One region of the Massilia sp. LjRoot122 genome, then DNA from elsewhere that is predicted to be linked to it. Evidence: predicted binding sites of a transcription regulator. Region 1 holds the regulator's gene; each other region holds the start of a gene.
What was found. Region 1 encodes sigma-54, which starts transcription at its own class of promoters, with help from an activator protein. Its sites were predicted from a motif close to TGGCANGNAANCTGCTTT; they were not measured.
Positions count from the first base shown of each region.

Region 1 (3,983 bases):
TCTCACCGTGGCGGTGGGGTGTACCGGCGGGCAGCACCGCTCGGTGTACATGGCGGAAAGGCTGGGGGCTTACTTCGGGAAGAGCGAGCGGGTGATCGTTCGGCATCGGGAGCAGCCCAAGCACGCTACGGTGTAATTAGCACCACCAGCTTTCAAACCGTCGTTCCGGCGAAGGCCGGAACCCAAGTTCGTTGCGTGCCTTTATCGTCCAGCGTAGCCGCTGCGCACGCAAACTTGGATCCCGGCCTGCGCCGGGATGACGGATCGAGCGTTAGCTTAGGAAAGATGCCGCAGCGGGTGCGCGTATTCAGGCCACACCGGCTCGAAGAACCTTGCCACCATCTCCGGCGTCACCTCGTCCAGCGTCGCCGGATTCCATTTCGGCTGGTTGTCCTTGTCGATCACCAGCGCCCGCACACCCTCCAGCACTTCACCGTGCTCGAAGTTGCGGCGCACCAGGTTGCGTTCCATGCGCAGGCAGTCCGCCACGTCCAGCGCGGCCCCGCGCAGCAGCAGTTCGCGCGTCACGCACATCATCAAGGGCGAGCGCTGGCGCATCGCCTTCAAGGCCTTCTGCGCGAACGGGTTCTCGTCGCGCGCCAGCGATGCCATGATCGCGCCCACCGTGGCGGCGCCGAAATGCGCGTCGATGACGGCGCGCTGGGCCTGCAGCTCGCTCGCACCCGCTTGCGCGGCAAACTGTGACGCGAAGCTGCGGATCGACGCCGGCAGCTGCGCGCCCGGGGTCGACTCCACCAGCGCCATCAGGCCGGCCAGCTCGGCGCCCGGCACGAACACGTCCGCCAGCCCCACGTAGAGCGCGTCGGCCGCGCCGATCGTCAGGCCAGTCAGGCCCAGGTACTGGCCCAGCTGGCCCGGCGCGTGCGACAGGAAGTGGCTGCCGCCGACGTCCGGGAACAGGCCGATGTTCACCTCGGGCATGGCCATCTTGGTGCGCTCGGTCACGATGCGCAGGCCGCAGTCCGGGCCGCCCTGGGCGATGCCCATGCCGCCGCCCATCACCACGCCGTCCATCACGGCAATGTAGGGTTTCGGGTAGAAATGGATCAGGTGGTTGAGCGCGTATTCTTCGGTGAAGAAATCTTCCAGCAGGGCGCTGCCGCCAGTCGGGCCGACCTGGCCCATCTCGTGGAAGAAGCGGATGTCGCCGCCGGCGCACAAGGCCTTCTCGCTGCTGCTGGTGATGACCACCGCCTCGATGCCCGCATCATCCTTCCACTGCAGCAAAATGGCGGTCAGGGCGCGCACCATGTCGAGCGAGAGGGAGTTCAGGGCTTTCGGCCGGTCGAGCGTGATGACGCCGGTGCGGTTGGCGACGCGGGTCAGGACGGTATCGGTCATGATGGTGTGCTGTGGTCGAAAAGACATGCATTCTACAGAACACCTGCGTAAAACTGGAAGCGTCGAAAAGTAACAAGCGCAGTAAACGCAAAAAGGGCGTCCCCTCAGACGCCCTTGCTGGTGTGCGGTCGCCCGTTATTTACGCGGCGGCGGCTTCTCCGTTGTCCGGAAGGCGCTTGTGCGCCACGTGGTTATGGTCTTGAAGCATGGATTTGTGTTTCAGAACCTGCCTGTCCAGCCTGTCCATCAGCGTGTCGATCGCTGCGTACAGATCCTGCGCCGCGCTTGCCACATGCAAAATCTTGCCCGATACCTGAAGGTTAATCTCGGCCTTTTGCCGCTTTTCTTTTTCGGTGAGGTTATCGATGGCAAGGAACACGTGGGTGTCGATCACGTGATCAAAATGGCGGGTGATGCGCTCGAGCTTATTCTGAACGTATTCACGGATGGCGGGGGTGACTTCGAGATGGTGGCCGCTGATTGTGAGGTTCATACACACTCCTTAGGGAAGGTGCCCTGCCCGCGCCACAAGGTGAGAGTGGGCAGTAGCTTTACAGGGATTTGCGGAGGCTGACGGGCGGAATCTTGAGCGCTTCACGGTACTTGGCAACCGTCCTGCGCGCGATGACCATACCTTGTTCCCCGAGCATCTCCGCGATCTTGCTGTCGGATAATGGGTTCCTAGGGTCTTCTGCTCCTGTCAATTGCGCAATGAGTGCGCGGATCGCCGTCGAGGAGGCTTCTCCCCCCGCTTCGGTGGCGACGTGGCTTCCGAAGAAGTACTTCAGCTCGAACATGCCGTGCGGGGTCAGCATGTATTTCTGCGTGGTTACACGTGAGATCGTGCTCTCGTGTAGGCCTAGTGTATCAGCTATCTCACGCAAAACAAGAGGGCGCATGGCAACCGCGCCGTGGCTGAAAAAGTTGCGCTGGCGCTCGACAATTGCCTCGGCGACACGCAGGATCGTGTCGAAACGCTGGCGCATATTCTTGATCAGCCACTTGGCTTCCTGCAGCTGTGCGCCCATCTGGCTTTCGCTCTTTCCCTGCTTGAGCAGGTTGGCGTACAGGGAGTTCACGCGCAGCTTCGGCATCACGTCCGGATTCAGCGACACCGCCCAGCCGCTCTTGGCGCGCCGCACGATCACGTCCGGCACCACGTAGTCGGACACGCCCGCGCCGAAGGCCGCGCCGGGGTGCGGATTGCACTGGCGGACCACGGCCTGCACTTCGCGCAGGTCTTCGTCGTCGCAGTCGAGCGCCTTCTTCAGCTTGGTGTACTCGCGCTGGGCGAACCAGGTCAAATACCCCTCGACGATCTTCAGGGCCAGGCGCCGCGTTACCATGGGCACGCCCGGCATACGGCGGATCTGCAGCGCCAGGCACTCGGCCGCGCTGCGCGCGCCGACGCCGACCGGATCGAGGCTCTGCACCAGCGCCAGCGCGCAGCGCAGCTCGTCCATCTCGATCTCGAGTTCTTCCGGCAGGCGCGCATGGATCTCGTCGAGCGGCTCTTCCAGGTAGCCGTTGTCGTCGAGCGCGTCGATCACCAGCTCGGCCAATGCGCGGTCGCGCTGGGTGCAAGCGCACATGCGGATCTGTTCGGCCAGGTGTTCGCGCAAGCTGATGCTCCCGGCTTCCAGCTGCGGGCGGCCATCCTCGTCGTCGCCGCTGCGGGCGCCGCCGCCCTCGCCGCCCCAGTCGCTGTCGGCCTCGCCGCGCTCGCCCTCGCTGCCGCCCTCATCGAAGCCCTCGCCTTCCGCCTTGGCGCCTTCTTCGGCCGCCGGCTGCGGCGCCGGCGCTTCGCCACTCGCCGGCGCGCTGTTGATGGCGCCGTCGGCCAGCAGGCGCACCGAGCGGTCGAGCGGATCGTCGAGCCGCTCGAGCAAGGGGTTGTCGTGCAGGATCTGCTCGATCTCCTGGTGCAGTTCGAGCGTGGACAGCTGCAGCAGCCGGATCGACTGCTGCAGCTGCGGCGTGAGCGCCAGGTGCTGCGAGGTGCGGAGCTGCAGGGATTGTTTCATTACATCCTGAAGTGTTCGCCGAGGTAGACGCGCCGCACGTTTTCGTTGGCGATGATGTCGTCAGGCCGGCCCGAGGCCAGCACCGCGCCCTGGTTGATGATGTAGGCGCGGTCGCAGATGCCGAGCGTCTCGCGCACATTGTGGTCGGTGATCAGGACGCCGATGTTGCGCTCTTTCAGAAAGCGCACGATGCGCTGGATCTCGATCACCGCGATCGGGTCGACCCCGGCGAATGGCTCGTCCAGCAGCACGAAGCGCGGATTGGTCGCCAGCGCGCGCGCGATCTCGACGCGGCGCCGTTCGCCGCCCGACAGCGACAGCGCCGGGTTCTCGCGCAGCTTCTCGATCTGCAGCTCGGCCAGCAGGGTGTCGAGGCGCTCGTTGATCTGGTCCTTGCTGAGCGGCTTGCCGTCCATGCGCTGCAGTTCCAGCACGGCGCGGATGTTGTCTTCCACCGTCAGCTTGCGGAACACCGAGGCTTCCTGCGGCAGGTAGGACAGGCCCAGCACCGCGCGCCGGTGGATCGGCAGGCTCGAGATGTCGGTGCCGTTGATGTCGATGGTGCCGGCGTCCGAGGGCACCAGGCCGACGATCATG
Region 1 covers NZ_CAXUPB020000001.1:5,092,561-5,096,543, forward strand. Annotated here, with positions in the region: gene rapZ (RNase adapter RapZ) at 1-136, shown strand, start outside; gene ACSQ25_RS22410 (enoyl-CoA hydratase/isomerase family protein) at 277-1,362, opposite strand; gene hpf (ribosome hibernation-promoting factor, HPF/YfiA family) at 1,502-1,855, opposite strand; gene ACSQ25_RS22420 (RNA polymerase factor sigma-54) at 1,914-3,386, opposite strand; gene lptB (LPS export ABC transporter ATP-binding protein) at 3,386-3,983, opposite strand, start outside.

Region 2 (3,983 bases), 3.6 Mb from region 1:
TTGCGGGCGCTGTTCAAGCGTCCGCGGCGTCCGCTCCCCTCCGCGCTGCCGGACATCGTCACCGAATACTGTCTCGAACGGCTTCCGCTGGACGAGATCGCGCGTTATCGCGCGGCCTTCGGGTTCTCGGGCGAGCGAGTTCCGCTGACCTGGTGGTATCTGCTTGCCCAGCGTGCGCACCTGGCGACGATGCTGCGCCCGGCCTTCCCGTTTCGAATCGTGGGACTCGTCCACATGGAGAATGTGCTGGAAGAGCACGGCCTTATCGCGTCGGACGAGCCGCTCGTGCTGCGGACCGTGCTGCGCCTGCTGCCACCCTCTTCCAGCGGCGCCCGGCGCTGCGTGCTCGAGACCACGGGCAGCGCGGATGGCGCGCCGGTGTTCAGCTGCACCAGCACTTACCTGATCCGGCGCGGCGAGCGTGGCGGCGCCAAGCAGCCCGAAGTCGTCGCTGACCTGCCCGGCGCACCGCTAGCGCAATGGACGCTTGACGCCACGGCAGGCCGTCGCTATGCGCGCCTGTCCGGCGATTGGAACCCGATTCACCTGTACCGCTGGAGTGCCCGCCTGATGGGGATGCGTGCCCCGATCATCCACGGTATGCACACGCTGGCTACAAGCTGCGCCGCCCTGGAAAGCCACGGTGGCCGGCACGCCACCCGTATCGACTGCCGCTTTCGCGCACCGATCGGCCTGGGCGCTACGGCGTCGCTGTCGGCCCATGCCGACACAGGGGACTTCGTAGTGAAAGCCGACGCCAGGCTAGCGGTGACGGGTAACTATCTATTCACCGGGACCGGCGCGACGCGGCTGCCGTGAAGCGGCCGCGAGCTCGCCGGAACGCAAGATCGCGATTGGCGGCAGATCGGATCAGCGCAATCCGAAACGGCGGCGTACGGCGCCGGCGCCGAACAGGCCCAATGCCATCAGTGCCAGGGTGCCCGGCTCCGGCACGTCCACGCCTGGAGTCGCAGCGCCGAAGGTGATGTCGTCGAACGCGATCGAGTTCTGGGCGCTGCCGAAGTCGATCGAATGGGCAACACCGTTGAAGTTCACGCCTGCTGCCGTGAAGTTGCAGTAAGTGCCACTCGGGTCGCCATTGCAGCCATTGCCGGCTTGGTTTGCCAGATTGATCGAGCCGAGCAGGTCGCCGGTCGCGTTCAGGCCTGAGTAAAGGCTGATGACCGCGTCGATGGACGAACTATAGTAGAACGAGAAGCCAGTGCTGAAACCTGCGGCGTAATTGAGAATCGGACTGCCACTGAGGAAGAACATTGCGGTATTGCCCGACGGCTCGTTGGCGATGTTGCCGCTCCCACCTACATCACTATCCACCAGGCCGAGTGCGTTCGCATTGAAGGCGATGCCATAGTTGGGACCACTATTCCCGCTGCTGTCGGTCCCGCCATTGTAGTAATTGTTGATCTGCGCCAGATCACCGACGCCTTCGAAATCAAGGACGATCGGAGCGGCAAAGACGCTGCCTGCGAAGGCGCTCGACAGAAGGGCGAAAACGATTTTCAGTTTGGACGGCATGCTTATCTCTCTTATGTATGTCAGTAGGTGAAGGCAGAAACATCTTCTATGAAGCAATAAACATGCCAATTGGAAAATGATTGTTACTGGAAACCTAAGTCCTTGTACGAACAGGTTTTTTTCTGGAACTCGCTGGCGAACGGTATTGACGATGTAAAATTTTCCGACACTGGAGGCATGTCTCCCTCCCTGTCCTGGCTTACCCTCCACATGACCGGGCAGCAGCATCTGCGAGCCAGGGTCCGAGCCAGGGTCACGAGCCAGGGTCAGGTCTGACATTGAGACTCGGCCTCAACCCTATGAGCGCGGCTCGCACCGGCTCGAAATCTCATGAAACTCATTCCTGGATAGCGTCCAGGTCTCCAGAAGCACGCAGGCAGCGGAGCCGCGCGTCCGAGCCGGGGTCAGGTCTGACTTTCAGACACGGTCTCAACCGAATTTCCAGGCAATGCGTTCTGATGCGGCTCGGCTCTGGTGGGTAAAACCTGAAGACCAACGTAGAGCTCGTGTATGAATGTCAGACCTGACCCCATAGATGTATGACCCCATAGATGTATGAATGTCAGACCTGACCCCATAGATGTAGATGTGCATAGATGTGAAATGCACAGTTCGCTATCGTCGTGGACAAGCAACTTGCCTTGACCGGGAATTGCCCACTGTCCTGACAAATCGTGGCAGCACAGGCGCTCAGCGGACGGGACAGCTGCCTCCACTATTCAAAGCCCACGCTTCAATTCTTCGGATTGTTGCCTGGAGCCGGCGCGCCTGCGCTGCTTGACATGACGCAGGCCTGCCTTGATCGACGTGATCAATAAGCCTGACGCTCTTTGATACCCGGCGTGCGTGGCAAGCAGACAGGCGGTTAAACTGCGCGACCGACACAGCAAAACCATAGCACGCGACTGCAGGACATGCGTGGCACGGAATTCATGGTTGGGCGTTCCATAGCCGAAGTCAGCTTGCTTGAACGAGAAGTGAGTAATGATATCTTCCAACGCCAGATGCACAGTGCTCGTTCCAGCCGACAGGCTCTGATACTTGGCTAAAGCTGCAATCTTGTGGACGTGCCAGACCTCATCCGAACGCAAGGCGAATATGAACGCAACGTTCTGGCTTCCGCAGCGCACGACATAGGAATGCAGGATCCCGTGCTGCGCCAATAGCTCGAGGCGCGTCTGGCGTACGAATTGTCCTGAATGATGCGGGGGCAATACCTCCTGCATTGCTTCGATCAGCATGGGTACCTGCGCAGGTGTTTCAATCCGACAGAGCTGGATTTTACCGGCCTGCTCGCCCAGAAGACGCACTTGGCGCGACAGGTTATAACGCTTCTTCGAACTGAATTTCTGCAGGTAGGTATTGAAGTCCTGCGGCAAAGGAAGCGTATGGCAGTCGCGCAATCCATTATGGACGAACGCGGACAACCGAGGGAGAGACTCGAGCGCCGGCACCTCTTCGGCCGGTACGGCTTGCATTGACAGTAGCTGGCAATCCGGATGGGAGTCCAGCAAGCTTTTGAATAGATCAGCCGCCAGGGCGGGCGCGCTCGGATCCAATAACGGAACGCTGCCCATGATTTGCAGCGCGCGCAGTTTCCGAGTGAAAAGCCGGACGGGACCGAGTGCGAATGTGATTTGCTGATCGGTCTTCCGGATCGGAATGATTCCGATACATGCATGATCCGATCTACGACGGATTACATACAGCGCCAGGGTGCTCGAACCTTCCTGTTCCTCGCTTAGGGCATAACGGAAGAACTGTGGTGACTGGTAAAGCTTTTCGGGACTGCTGCCCAGAGCCAGCAGTCCCGTCCACAGCGCGAGCAAGGGGTGATCATCACCCAAGTCATGGGCCTGGATAGCTTCGACAAAAAACGGATTTCTCGCCGCATCCAGTGTGGGCTTATTCTTACCTCCCAGATGATCGACGCCACGCAGAAATTCTTCGGCAACATCCAAACCCGGTGCAAGTTTTTCCATAGCGATTGATTTATATTTTATTAAATAGCAATTAATCGGTTGCGAAGTAATGTGGGGCCTGCGCCAGCGTGGCCATCGCTCAGTGATATTTGATCAAAAGTCCATGTTTACTGAAGAGTAAAAGCATGCTAGCTTGAAATTATTTTTTTAGCAAGACCTGTCTAATTTTTATAGCAATTCAAGTAGACACAGCCACATGTCGAGAAGCTTTCGACTGGGCGTGCTGACAAGAGGGAGCCGGTCGAGCCAGGGTCAGGTCTGACTTTTGGTCGAGCCGGTGAGCCGGGGTCAGGTGAGCCGGGGTGAGGTCTGACTTTCAGACACGGTCTCAACCGAATTTCCAGGCACTGCGTTCTGATGCGGCTCGGCGCTGGTGGGTAACGCCTGAAGACCAACGTAGAGCTCGTGTATGAATATCAGACCTGACCCCATAGATGGGAACCGGGCAGCATTGCCTTGCTGTCG
Region 2 covers NZ_CAXUPB020000001.1:1,478,062-1,482,044, reverse strand. Annotated here, with positions in the region: gene ACSQ25_RS06470 (MaoC/PaaZ C-terminal domain-containing protein) at 1-819, shown strand, start outside; gene ACSQ25_RS06465 (PEP-CTERM sorting domain-containing protein) at 871-1,536, opposite strand; gene ACSQ25_RS06460 (GNAT family N-acetyltransferase) at 2,256-3,518, opposite strand; partial or broken gene ACSQ25_RS06455 (hypothetical protein) at 3,960-3,983, shown strand, end outside.
Region 2: the regulator sigma-54 is predicted to act here: its motif matches at 1,587-1,604, upstream of ACSQ25_RS06465 (PEP-CTERM sorting domain-containing protein).

Region 3 (3,983 bases), 130 kb from region 1:
GGTTTCAAAGCTCTCGCGGTCGGTGAAGAAGCCGGCGGCGACCAGGCCCTTCTTGCGGCAGGCTTCCATCGCATAGGCGGCGGCCTGGGCGCGGAACTCCGGGTCGATGGCGGCGGTGCGCTGGACATAGGTCTCGGACGACTGGTAGGCGGTCTTGCCGATCGTCGGCATGAACTCCGGATTCTCCGGCGCCAGGCGCGCCAGGTCTTCGGCGCGGCGCACGGCCTTTTCCAGCGACTTGTCGTCGAACTCGTTGATGGTGGCGGTGCCCTGGCGCTTGCCGAAGGCGACCTGCACCTGGATCTGGGTGTCGTCGGCCAGGCCGGCGGTCGACACGGCATTGCGGGCGAAGCGGATGTTGCCGATGCGGCTGCCTTCGACGTTGACGATGCACTCGTCGGCTTTCGAGAGCGACAGCACGCGGTCGGTGATGCGCTTGGTCTGTTCCTGGGTCAGGATGCTCATGGGGTCCTCTGCCTTAGCCGATCTTGCGGGCGGTGTTGATCACGTTGATGCCGTTGAAGCGCGTGGTCGACGAACCGTGCGAAACGATACTGATCTGCGGCGGCTGACCTTTACCGTCGAAGAAGGAACCGCCCATGCGCCAGTCGCGCTCGTCGCAGATGGCCGAGCAGGCATTCCAGAATTCCTGGGTGTTGGCCTGGTAGGCGACGTCTTCGAGCATCGGGCCGATCTTGCCGTCCTTGATCTCGTAGAACAGCTGGCCGCCGAACTGGAAGTTGTAGCGCTGCTGGTCGATCGAGAAGGAGCCGTCGCCGACGATGTAGATACCCTTCTTGATGTCCTTGACCATCTCGTCCGGGGTCAGCTTCTTCTTGCCCGCGGCGAGCGAGACGTTCGGCATGCGCTGGAACTGCACCGAGTTCCAGGAATCGGCGTAGGAGCAGCCGTGCGATTCCTTTTCGCCGATGATGTGGGCCTGGTCGCGGGTGGCCTGGTAGTTGACCAGGACGCCGTCCTTGATGATGTCCCACTTCTTGGTCTTGACGCCTTCGTCGTCGTAGCCCACGCAGCCGAGCGAGCCCGGGGTGATCTTGTCGGCGTACAGGTTGACCATCGGGTTACCGTACTTGAATTTCTTGGTTTCCCACTTGTCGAGGGTGGCGAAGCTGGTGCCGGCGTAGTTGGCTTCGTAGCCGAGCACGCGGTCCAGTTCCGTCGGGTGCCCGACGTTCTCGTGGATGGTCAGCCACAGGTGCTCCGGCGACAGCATCAGGTCGTACTTGCCCGGGGTGACCGACTTGGCGGTCAGCTTGGTCTTGGCGTCGCGGCCGGCGGCGCGCGCATCCTCGATCAGGTCATACGAACCGGTGTACAGGGTGGCGACGCCGCCCGCGGCCTTGATCTTGTGCTCGGGGCGCGCATCCAGGTATTCGTAACCCATGCCGACCGGCGCACCCAAGCCGGACCGCGAGCGGAACTTGCCGGTGGTCTTGTCCACGGCGGTAGCCTGGAACGGGGCCCACAGGCGGTGCACGTCCTGCTCGATATAGGAGCCGTCGGTGGACGCGAAGTACTTCTGCTGGTTCACCTGGAACAGCATCGAATTCATGAAGGTCGCGCCGCCGTCCATGCCGGCCTTGTTGGCGGCGATCAGCAGATCCGCCTTCTCCTTGATCGGCACCGTGCGCCAATCCTTCTTGATCGGCGTGGCCCAGGATACCTCTCCCACGCCCTTCACCGGTGCAAGACGCACCGGTTCGGACTGCAGCTTGGCATTGGCCTTGGCGATCGCCACCGCCTGGCGCGCCGCGTTGGCGATGCCGTCGTTCGACATGTCCGAGGTGGCGGCGAAGCCGTAGGCGCCGTTCGCGATCACGCGCACGCCGATGCCGGCCGACTCGGTATTCGCCACGTTCTCGACATTCAGGTCGCGGGTCGTGATGAACTGGTTCAGGTAGCGGCCGATGCGCACGTCGGCGTAGCTGGCGCCGGCCTTGGTGGCGGCGTTCAGCGCGACGTCGGCCAGCGCTTTCTTGGCGGCCGTGGGCATCGAGCTGAGCAGTTCTTCCGCGGCGATCGCACGGCTGAAGGGGACGAGCGTGGTAGCAAGCGCCAGGCTGCTGAAATTGAGAAAGGTACGGCGTTCCATAGAGTCTCCTGAAATCAAGCTACTTCTGGGCAGCGGTCCCGCCTTGTGGTGCGGTCCGCTATTCGTATTTACGGCGCAAATGAAGGGTCTTCACCGGACCGATGCAGCCTCGGCAAACTTGTCAACCTTAGCAGCAACTTGAGCTTTTGAATAGGCAATTGTTGTGCCATGACAAAGCGTCTTTTAAGTGCATGATTTGGTGGGTGTCCGCTGTCCGGCGCGAGTGTCCGCGGGAGTGTCCGGGTGTCCGCTGCGGACACATTTAAGAACGAAACGTATGCATATACAGGCAGTGCTTGACTGTCCGCCAAGTGTGGCCGATCATCAGCGCGGCGGCGGCGTCCCGCCCGGCCGCGCACAACACGATGGAGACTTCACACCGATGAAACGACTGATCCTGACCGCGATGCTGGCCACCGGCCTCGCCGGCGCCGCCGGTACCGTCCTGGCGGACGACGCCCTGAAAGCCGCCATCGCGGGTGAACACCGCAGCGCCGCCAACAAGGCGCGCGACGCGGCGCGCCACCCCTACGAAACCCTGAGCTTCTTCGGCATCAAGCCGAACATGACGGTGGTGGAGCTGGCGCCCTCGGGCGGCTGGTACACCGAGATCCTGGCTCCCTACCTGCGCCAGAACGGCAAGCTGATCGGCGCTGGCGAAGAGATCGCTCCGGAGAAGCGCTACGGCATGGCCTTCAAGAAGAAGCTCGATTCAAACGCGGCGATCTACGACAAGGTGGTCCCGAGCATCTTCGAACCGCCTGCGCGCTACCAGATCGCGGCGCCGAACAGCGTCGACATGGTGCTCACCTTCCGCAACCTGCACAACTGGGTCGGCGGCGGTGAAGACGCGCTGAAGACCACCTTCAAGGAGATCCACAAGGTCCTGAAGCCGGGCGGCGTGCTGGGCATCGTCGACCACCGCCTGCCTGCCTCGATGACCCAGGATGCCAAGGCCTCGAGCGGCTACGTGCACGAAGCCTGGGTGATCAAGCAGGTCGAAAGCGCGGGCTTCAAGCTGGCGGGTAAATCCGAGGTGAATGCCAATCCGAAGGACACCGCCAACCACGAAAAAGGCGTGTGGACCCTGCCGCCGGTGCTGGCCAACAAGGACAAGGACCGCGAGAAGTACATGGCGATCGGCGAGAGCGACCGCATGACGCTCAAGTTCGTGAAACAATAAGCTTCACACCGGGGGGCGGCGCCTCCCGGTGACGATTCGTGTATTTCCTTAGGCGGCGAGCGTGTATATTCTTGCGATTCGTACCATTCGCAACATTATTCGCACGTTTGAGCCACCGAAGGAATCCATGAAAACCGCACGCCTCGCAGCCGCCGTGGCATTCGCCCTGGCAGGCCTCGTCCACGCACAGGACACCACCCTTCCTCCAGCCCCCACGCCCGAGACGCCCCCCTCGCAGGCGGTCGCGACCCCGTCGGCCACCAAGGCGCCGGCCTTGCCGGCCATCGAGAACTCGGTGGTCAAGATCTTCGCCACCGTGCGCCGTCCCGACCCGTACAAGCCCTGGGCCAAGCAGTCGCCGGCCAACGTCACCGGCTCGGGCGTCATCATCGAGGGCAAGCGCATCCTGACCAATGCCCACGTGGTCGGCTATGCCAGCCAGGTCGAGGTGCAGGCCAGCCAGTCGGGCGACAAGGTGTCGGCCAAGGTGATCGCGCTGGCGCGCGGCCTGGACCTCGCGGTGCTCGAATTGGAAGACCCGTCCTTCTTCGACAAGCGTCCGCCGGTACAGCGCGCGGCCGTGCTGCCGGACGTGCGCGAGGCGGTGTTCGCCTACGGCTATCCGGTCGGCGGCAATTCGCTCTCGACCACCCGCGGCATCGTCTCGCGCGTGGAGTTCGTCGGCTA
Region 3 covers NZ_CAXUPB020000001.1:5,220,027-5,224,009, forward strand. Annotated here, with positions in the region: gene ACSQ25_RS23045 (TldD/PmbA family protein) at 1-465, opposite strand, end outside; gene ACSQ25_RS23050 (TldD/PmbA family protein) at 479-2,113, opposite strand; gene ACSQ25_RS23055 (class I SAM-dependent methyltransferase) at 2,496-3,296, shown strand; gene ACSQ25_RS23060 (trypsin-like peptidase domain-containing protein) at 3,424-3,983, shown strand, end outside.
Region 3: the regulator sigma-54 is predicted to act here: its motif matches at 2,265-2,282, upstream of ACSQ25_RS23050 (TldD/PmbA family protein).

Region 4 (3,983 bases), 180 kb from region 1:
CGACGATCTGTCGAATGCGCTGAGTGGCTTCATCGCGGCGCAGGCGACGCCGGTGCCCCAGGTGGAGCTGCCGCCTCGTTCAGTCCAGCCAGCACAGGGCGGGCCAGGGCAGTAGCTCGATGCTTACTGGATGACGCCGCAGGCCATCCGCCCGCCTCCGCCGCCGAGCGGCGCCGGGTGGTCGGCGTGGTTGTCGCCGCCGGCGTGAACCATCAGGGCCTTGCCCTTGACGTCCGCCAGCTTCAGGCGCGGCGCCAGCACCGGGTTGGTGGCCGCACCCTTGTCGTCGACGCTCAAGGCCGGCAGGTCGCCGAGGTGGCCCTCGCCCCAAGGCAGGCCGTGCTTGCCGGTCTTGTTGGGATCGAGGTGGCCGCCGGCGGCGCCCGCGGGCACCGTCTTGCCGTCTTTCTGGTTCGGACCGCAGCTGCCGTTTTCATGCACGTGGAAGCCATGCAGGCCAGCCGGCAGCCCGGTGAGCGCCGGCGTGAACACGAGGCCATGGCGCGTCTCGCTGATGGTCACGGTGCCGACCTCAGCGCCCGCTCCTTTGTCGGTCGCCATCTTCATGGTGACCTTCATGTCGGCGGCATTGGCAACGGCGCAGGTGGCGCCCAGCAGGACGGCGCACATCCATCGAATGTTCATGTCAAACCCCTTTGTGTAGTTGAGATGATAAGCAGTCCCGCAAGTGTATTCCATCCCCTTGGATGGGGGATGTTCCGGAGCGGCTCCTTATGCGGCGCACTGCCGGCGGCGGCGCGTCCAGCCGAGCAGCGCCAGGCCGGCGCCGAGCAGGCCGACCGATGCCGGTTCCGGCACGTCGGCGGAACCGAGCGCGGCGACCTCCTGCTTCGTCAGCGCGTTGTCGTAGAGGTGGATGAAGTCGACCGAGCCGGTGGCGTATTCGCCGGCGCCGTTGTCCTTGAAGAAGCTCAGCTTGCGGTCGCCAGCCAGATTGGCTTGGCCGATGCCGCTGCTGTCGTCGAAGCTGAACATCTCCGCACCGTTGTAGTAGGCAGTCACCAGCGCGTTGCTGTCGCGGGTGAGGGTCAGGCGCATGCTCTGCTGCGGCGCGAAGGTCGCGCCGTTGAGGCAGCTGCCCCGGTAGAAGCAGAAGTGGTCGGTCGAGACGTACATGCCGTCGTCCGGTGTCGTCGCATACTGGAAATTCAGCAGGCGCTGGTAGTTGAGATCATTCCTGGAAAGCTTGAAGACCATGTCGATCGTATATACCGAGCCGAGCGCATACTGCAGCGCCAGCCCCTTGTTCTCGGTGAACGCATAGCCGCTCGGGCCCAGGGTGCCGCCGAGCGCAATCAAGGGGTCGCCGTTCTTCGCGTCGTTCAGCTTGCCATTCAGCTCGTATTGGTGGATCAGCCCGGCGTGGCTGGCGCCAGCGGCTGCCAGCAGCGCCGCGGCGATCAGGGAATGCGGTTTCATATCGTGTCGTCCTCATGTGGGTATGGACGGTATGATAAAAAATGAAACAACTGCATTCCACCCCCTGTCGTGGGGGATGTCCACCGGGAACGGGGACGCAGCCCAAAGCAAATGCCCCGGCACGGGCCGGGGCATTTGCTTCCTGCGCAAGCGTGCGTGGCGAATCAGGCGCGGCGGCGGCGGCGTAGCCCGCCGCACAGCGCGAGGCCGGCGCCCATCAGGGCCAGCGACGTCGGCTCGGGCACCTGGGCGGGTGCATTGCCGGCCAGCTGGATCGAGTCGATTTCTTCCCAATCGCCGGACAGCGAGGTGTTCACGTACACCTTCAGGCCATTGACGAGGAAGGCGGTGGCATCCCACGAGATCGAAAAATCGTAGGGCGCGCCAGCGGTGCTGGGGTCGACGCCGCTCCAGACCTGGTGCAGGTTGCCGAGGGTATCGATGAGGTCGACCTGGTACACGAAACCGTTACCCCAGGTTTCGCGAATGGTGGCGCCGGTGGCGAAGACGGCGGTGTCGAAGCCGACCGAGATGTACTCCAGCGTGCCGTCACGCGGCCGCGGCGCCCACGAGGTGCCGATGTCGCCATAGCCGAAGGTGTTCGGCGCGCCCAGCACCTGGCGCGAGCTCCAGCTGTTGTCGCCGGTGCCGTATTCCGAGCTGAACCCCTTGACCGTGCTGGCATACTGCAGCAACGGCGCGGCGGAGGCGCTGCCGGCTGCGGCAAGAAGGACAGTTGCAAAAGTGGACATCAGCAGACGCTTGATCGACATGGATCTCTCCTCAGGTTTTTATTGATGAGCAGAGGGATAGCAAAATCAATGCCAGCAATAAATATTTCTATACTTTCAGCCACTTGCGCCTGCGGCGGGCCAGCCCGGCGGCCAGGGTGTTAAATTTACCGACAGTGGAGCCAGCCAGCCGGCTTACATGCGCGAGACTACGGGACGCAGAATGGCCAGCAGCCCGGCTTCTGACGTGCAGCCGAACTTCTCGTAGACCGCCTTGACGCAGTCGCGCAGCACGGCGTCGCTGACGTCCATGCGGCTCCTGGCCGCTTCGCGTCCGCCGCCGAGGCCCATCCAGAAGGCCACTTCCATCTGCTGCGGCGACAATTCGACGCTGCCCAGCGCACGCCAGATCCGCAGCGGCATCGGCACCACGAACTTCAGGAAGATGCCGACGGTGCGGCTATGGATGGCGTCATAGGAACCGGCACTCATCCACTGCGCGCGCGCTTCCAGCACGCCGCCGGCCAGCTCCAGGGTGCCCGCCGGCAGGCGCCACGGATAGCGCTCGCCGTACACCACCGACTCCACCAGACGCAGGCAGAACGGCGGCAGGCTGCGGCGGTCGAACACCTGCTGCTCCTGCGAGGCCAGCTGGCCGAGCAGCGCGCCGGCCGAATCGCTCAGGAACAGGATGTCGCCATTGGTGGTGGCCAGCAGCATGGCCTCGTCCTCGATCACCCCTGACAAGCCGTTGCCGGCCACGGCCGCATTGCGCAGCGCATGGTCGAAGTAATTGGCGACGCGTCCCAGGTCTTCCTCGTCGTCCATGTCGAAGGGCGGACCGTCGTCGCGCAGCAGGGTCAGGGTGCCGACCGGATTCGCGGCCGGCCCGAGGCGCGCTTCGAGCACGTGGGCCGCGCGTGCGCGCGCCTCCGCCGGGGGCATGCCGAAGTCCACCGAGTCGCCATAGAAGTAGCCGTTGGGCGGCGGCAGCACGCCCAGTACGTTGGCCTCGTGCAGGTCTTCGGGCGACTGCTGGGCGAGCAGGAACAGCTGGGACGCGCTGTTGGGAATCAGCTCGCGCACCAGGTCCAGCGCATCGGGGATGAGGGTCATCAGGTGCAGGCCGCCGGAACACAGGATTCGCAGGCGCGCCCACTGGCGACTGTTCTTTTTACGGGACACAGCTCAGGTAAAGATGTCGAAGATTCAACAATATTGCTGAGTTATAGCAACAAAGTCAAACGCAATCAGCTTATGCCTGCAATATCCGCTTCCTGCGCCACAGCTTTTTGTTCCTCGTCAAGCGCCGGCCGGCACTGCGGCAGCTGGGCCAGGATGTCGGCCAGTGCCCGGAATTCCACCGGTTTGACCAGGTGGTGGTCGAAGCCGGCCTGCTTCGACAGGTCGCGGTCGCGCGCCTGGCCGTAGCCGGTAAGTGCGATGAAACTGGCGCCCGGATGGTCGCGGCGCAGGCGGCGCGCCAGTTCGTAGCCGGTCATGTCGGGCAGGCCGATGTCGAGGATGAAGGCCTGGGTATGCGCGATCTCGCTGGAGGCGAGCGTGCGCATGGCGCCGTCGAAGACGTGCACGGTATGCCCCTGCTCGCGCAGCAGCACCGCCAGCGACTGGGCCGCATCGACGTTGTCGTCGACGATGGTGAGCGTGCACGGCGCGACCTGCTGCGTGCGGGTATGCAGGTGCAGCGGCGCAGGCGCGGCGGCGCCATCCAGCGCGGTGGCCAGCGGCAGCAGCACCGATACCGAGGCGCCGAGGTTGGGGCCGTCGCTGTGCGCCTCGACCTGCCCGCCG
Region 4 covers NZ_CAXUPB020000001.1:5,271,714-5,275,696, forward strand. Annotated here, with positions in the region: gene hpaR (homoprotocatechuate degradation operon regulator HpaR) at 1-115, shown strand, start outside; gene sodC (superoxide dismutase [Cu-Zn] SodC) at 124-645, opposite strand; gene ACSQ25_RS23230 (LamG-like jellyroll fold domain-containing protein) at 733-1,440, opposite strand; gene ACSQ25_RS23235 (PEP-CTERM sorting domain-containing protein) at 1,605-2,213, opposite strand; gene ACSQ25_RS23240 (helix-turn-helix transcriptional regulator) at 2,367-3,287, opposite strand; gene ACSQ25_RS23245 (ATP-binding protein) at 3,422-3,983, opposite strand, start outside.
Region 4: the regulator sigma-54 is predicted to act here: its motif matches at 2,250-2,267, upstream of ACSQ25_RS23235 (PEP-CTERM sorting domain-containing protein).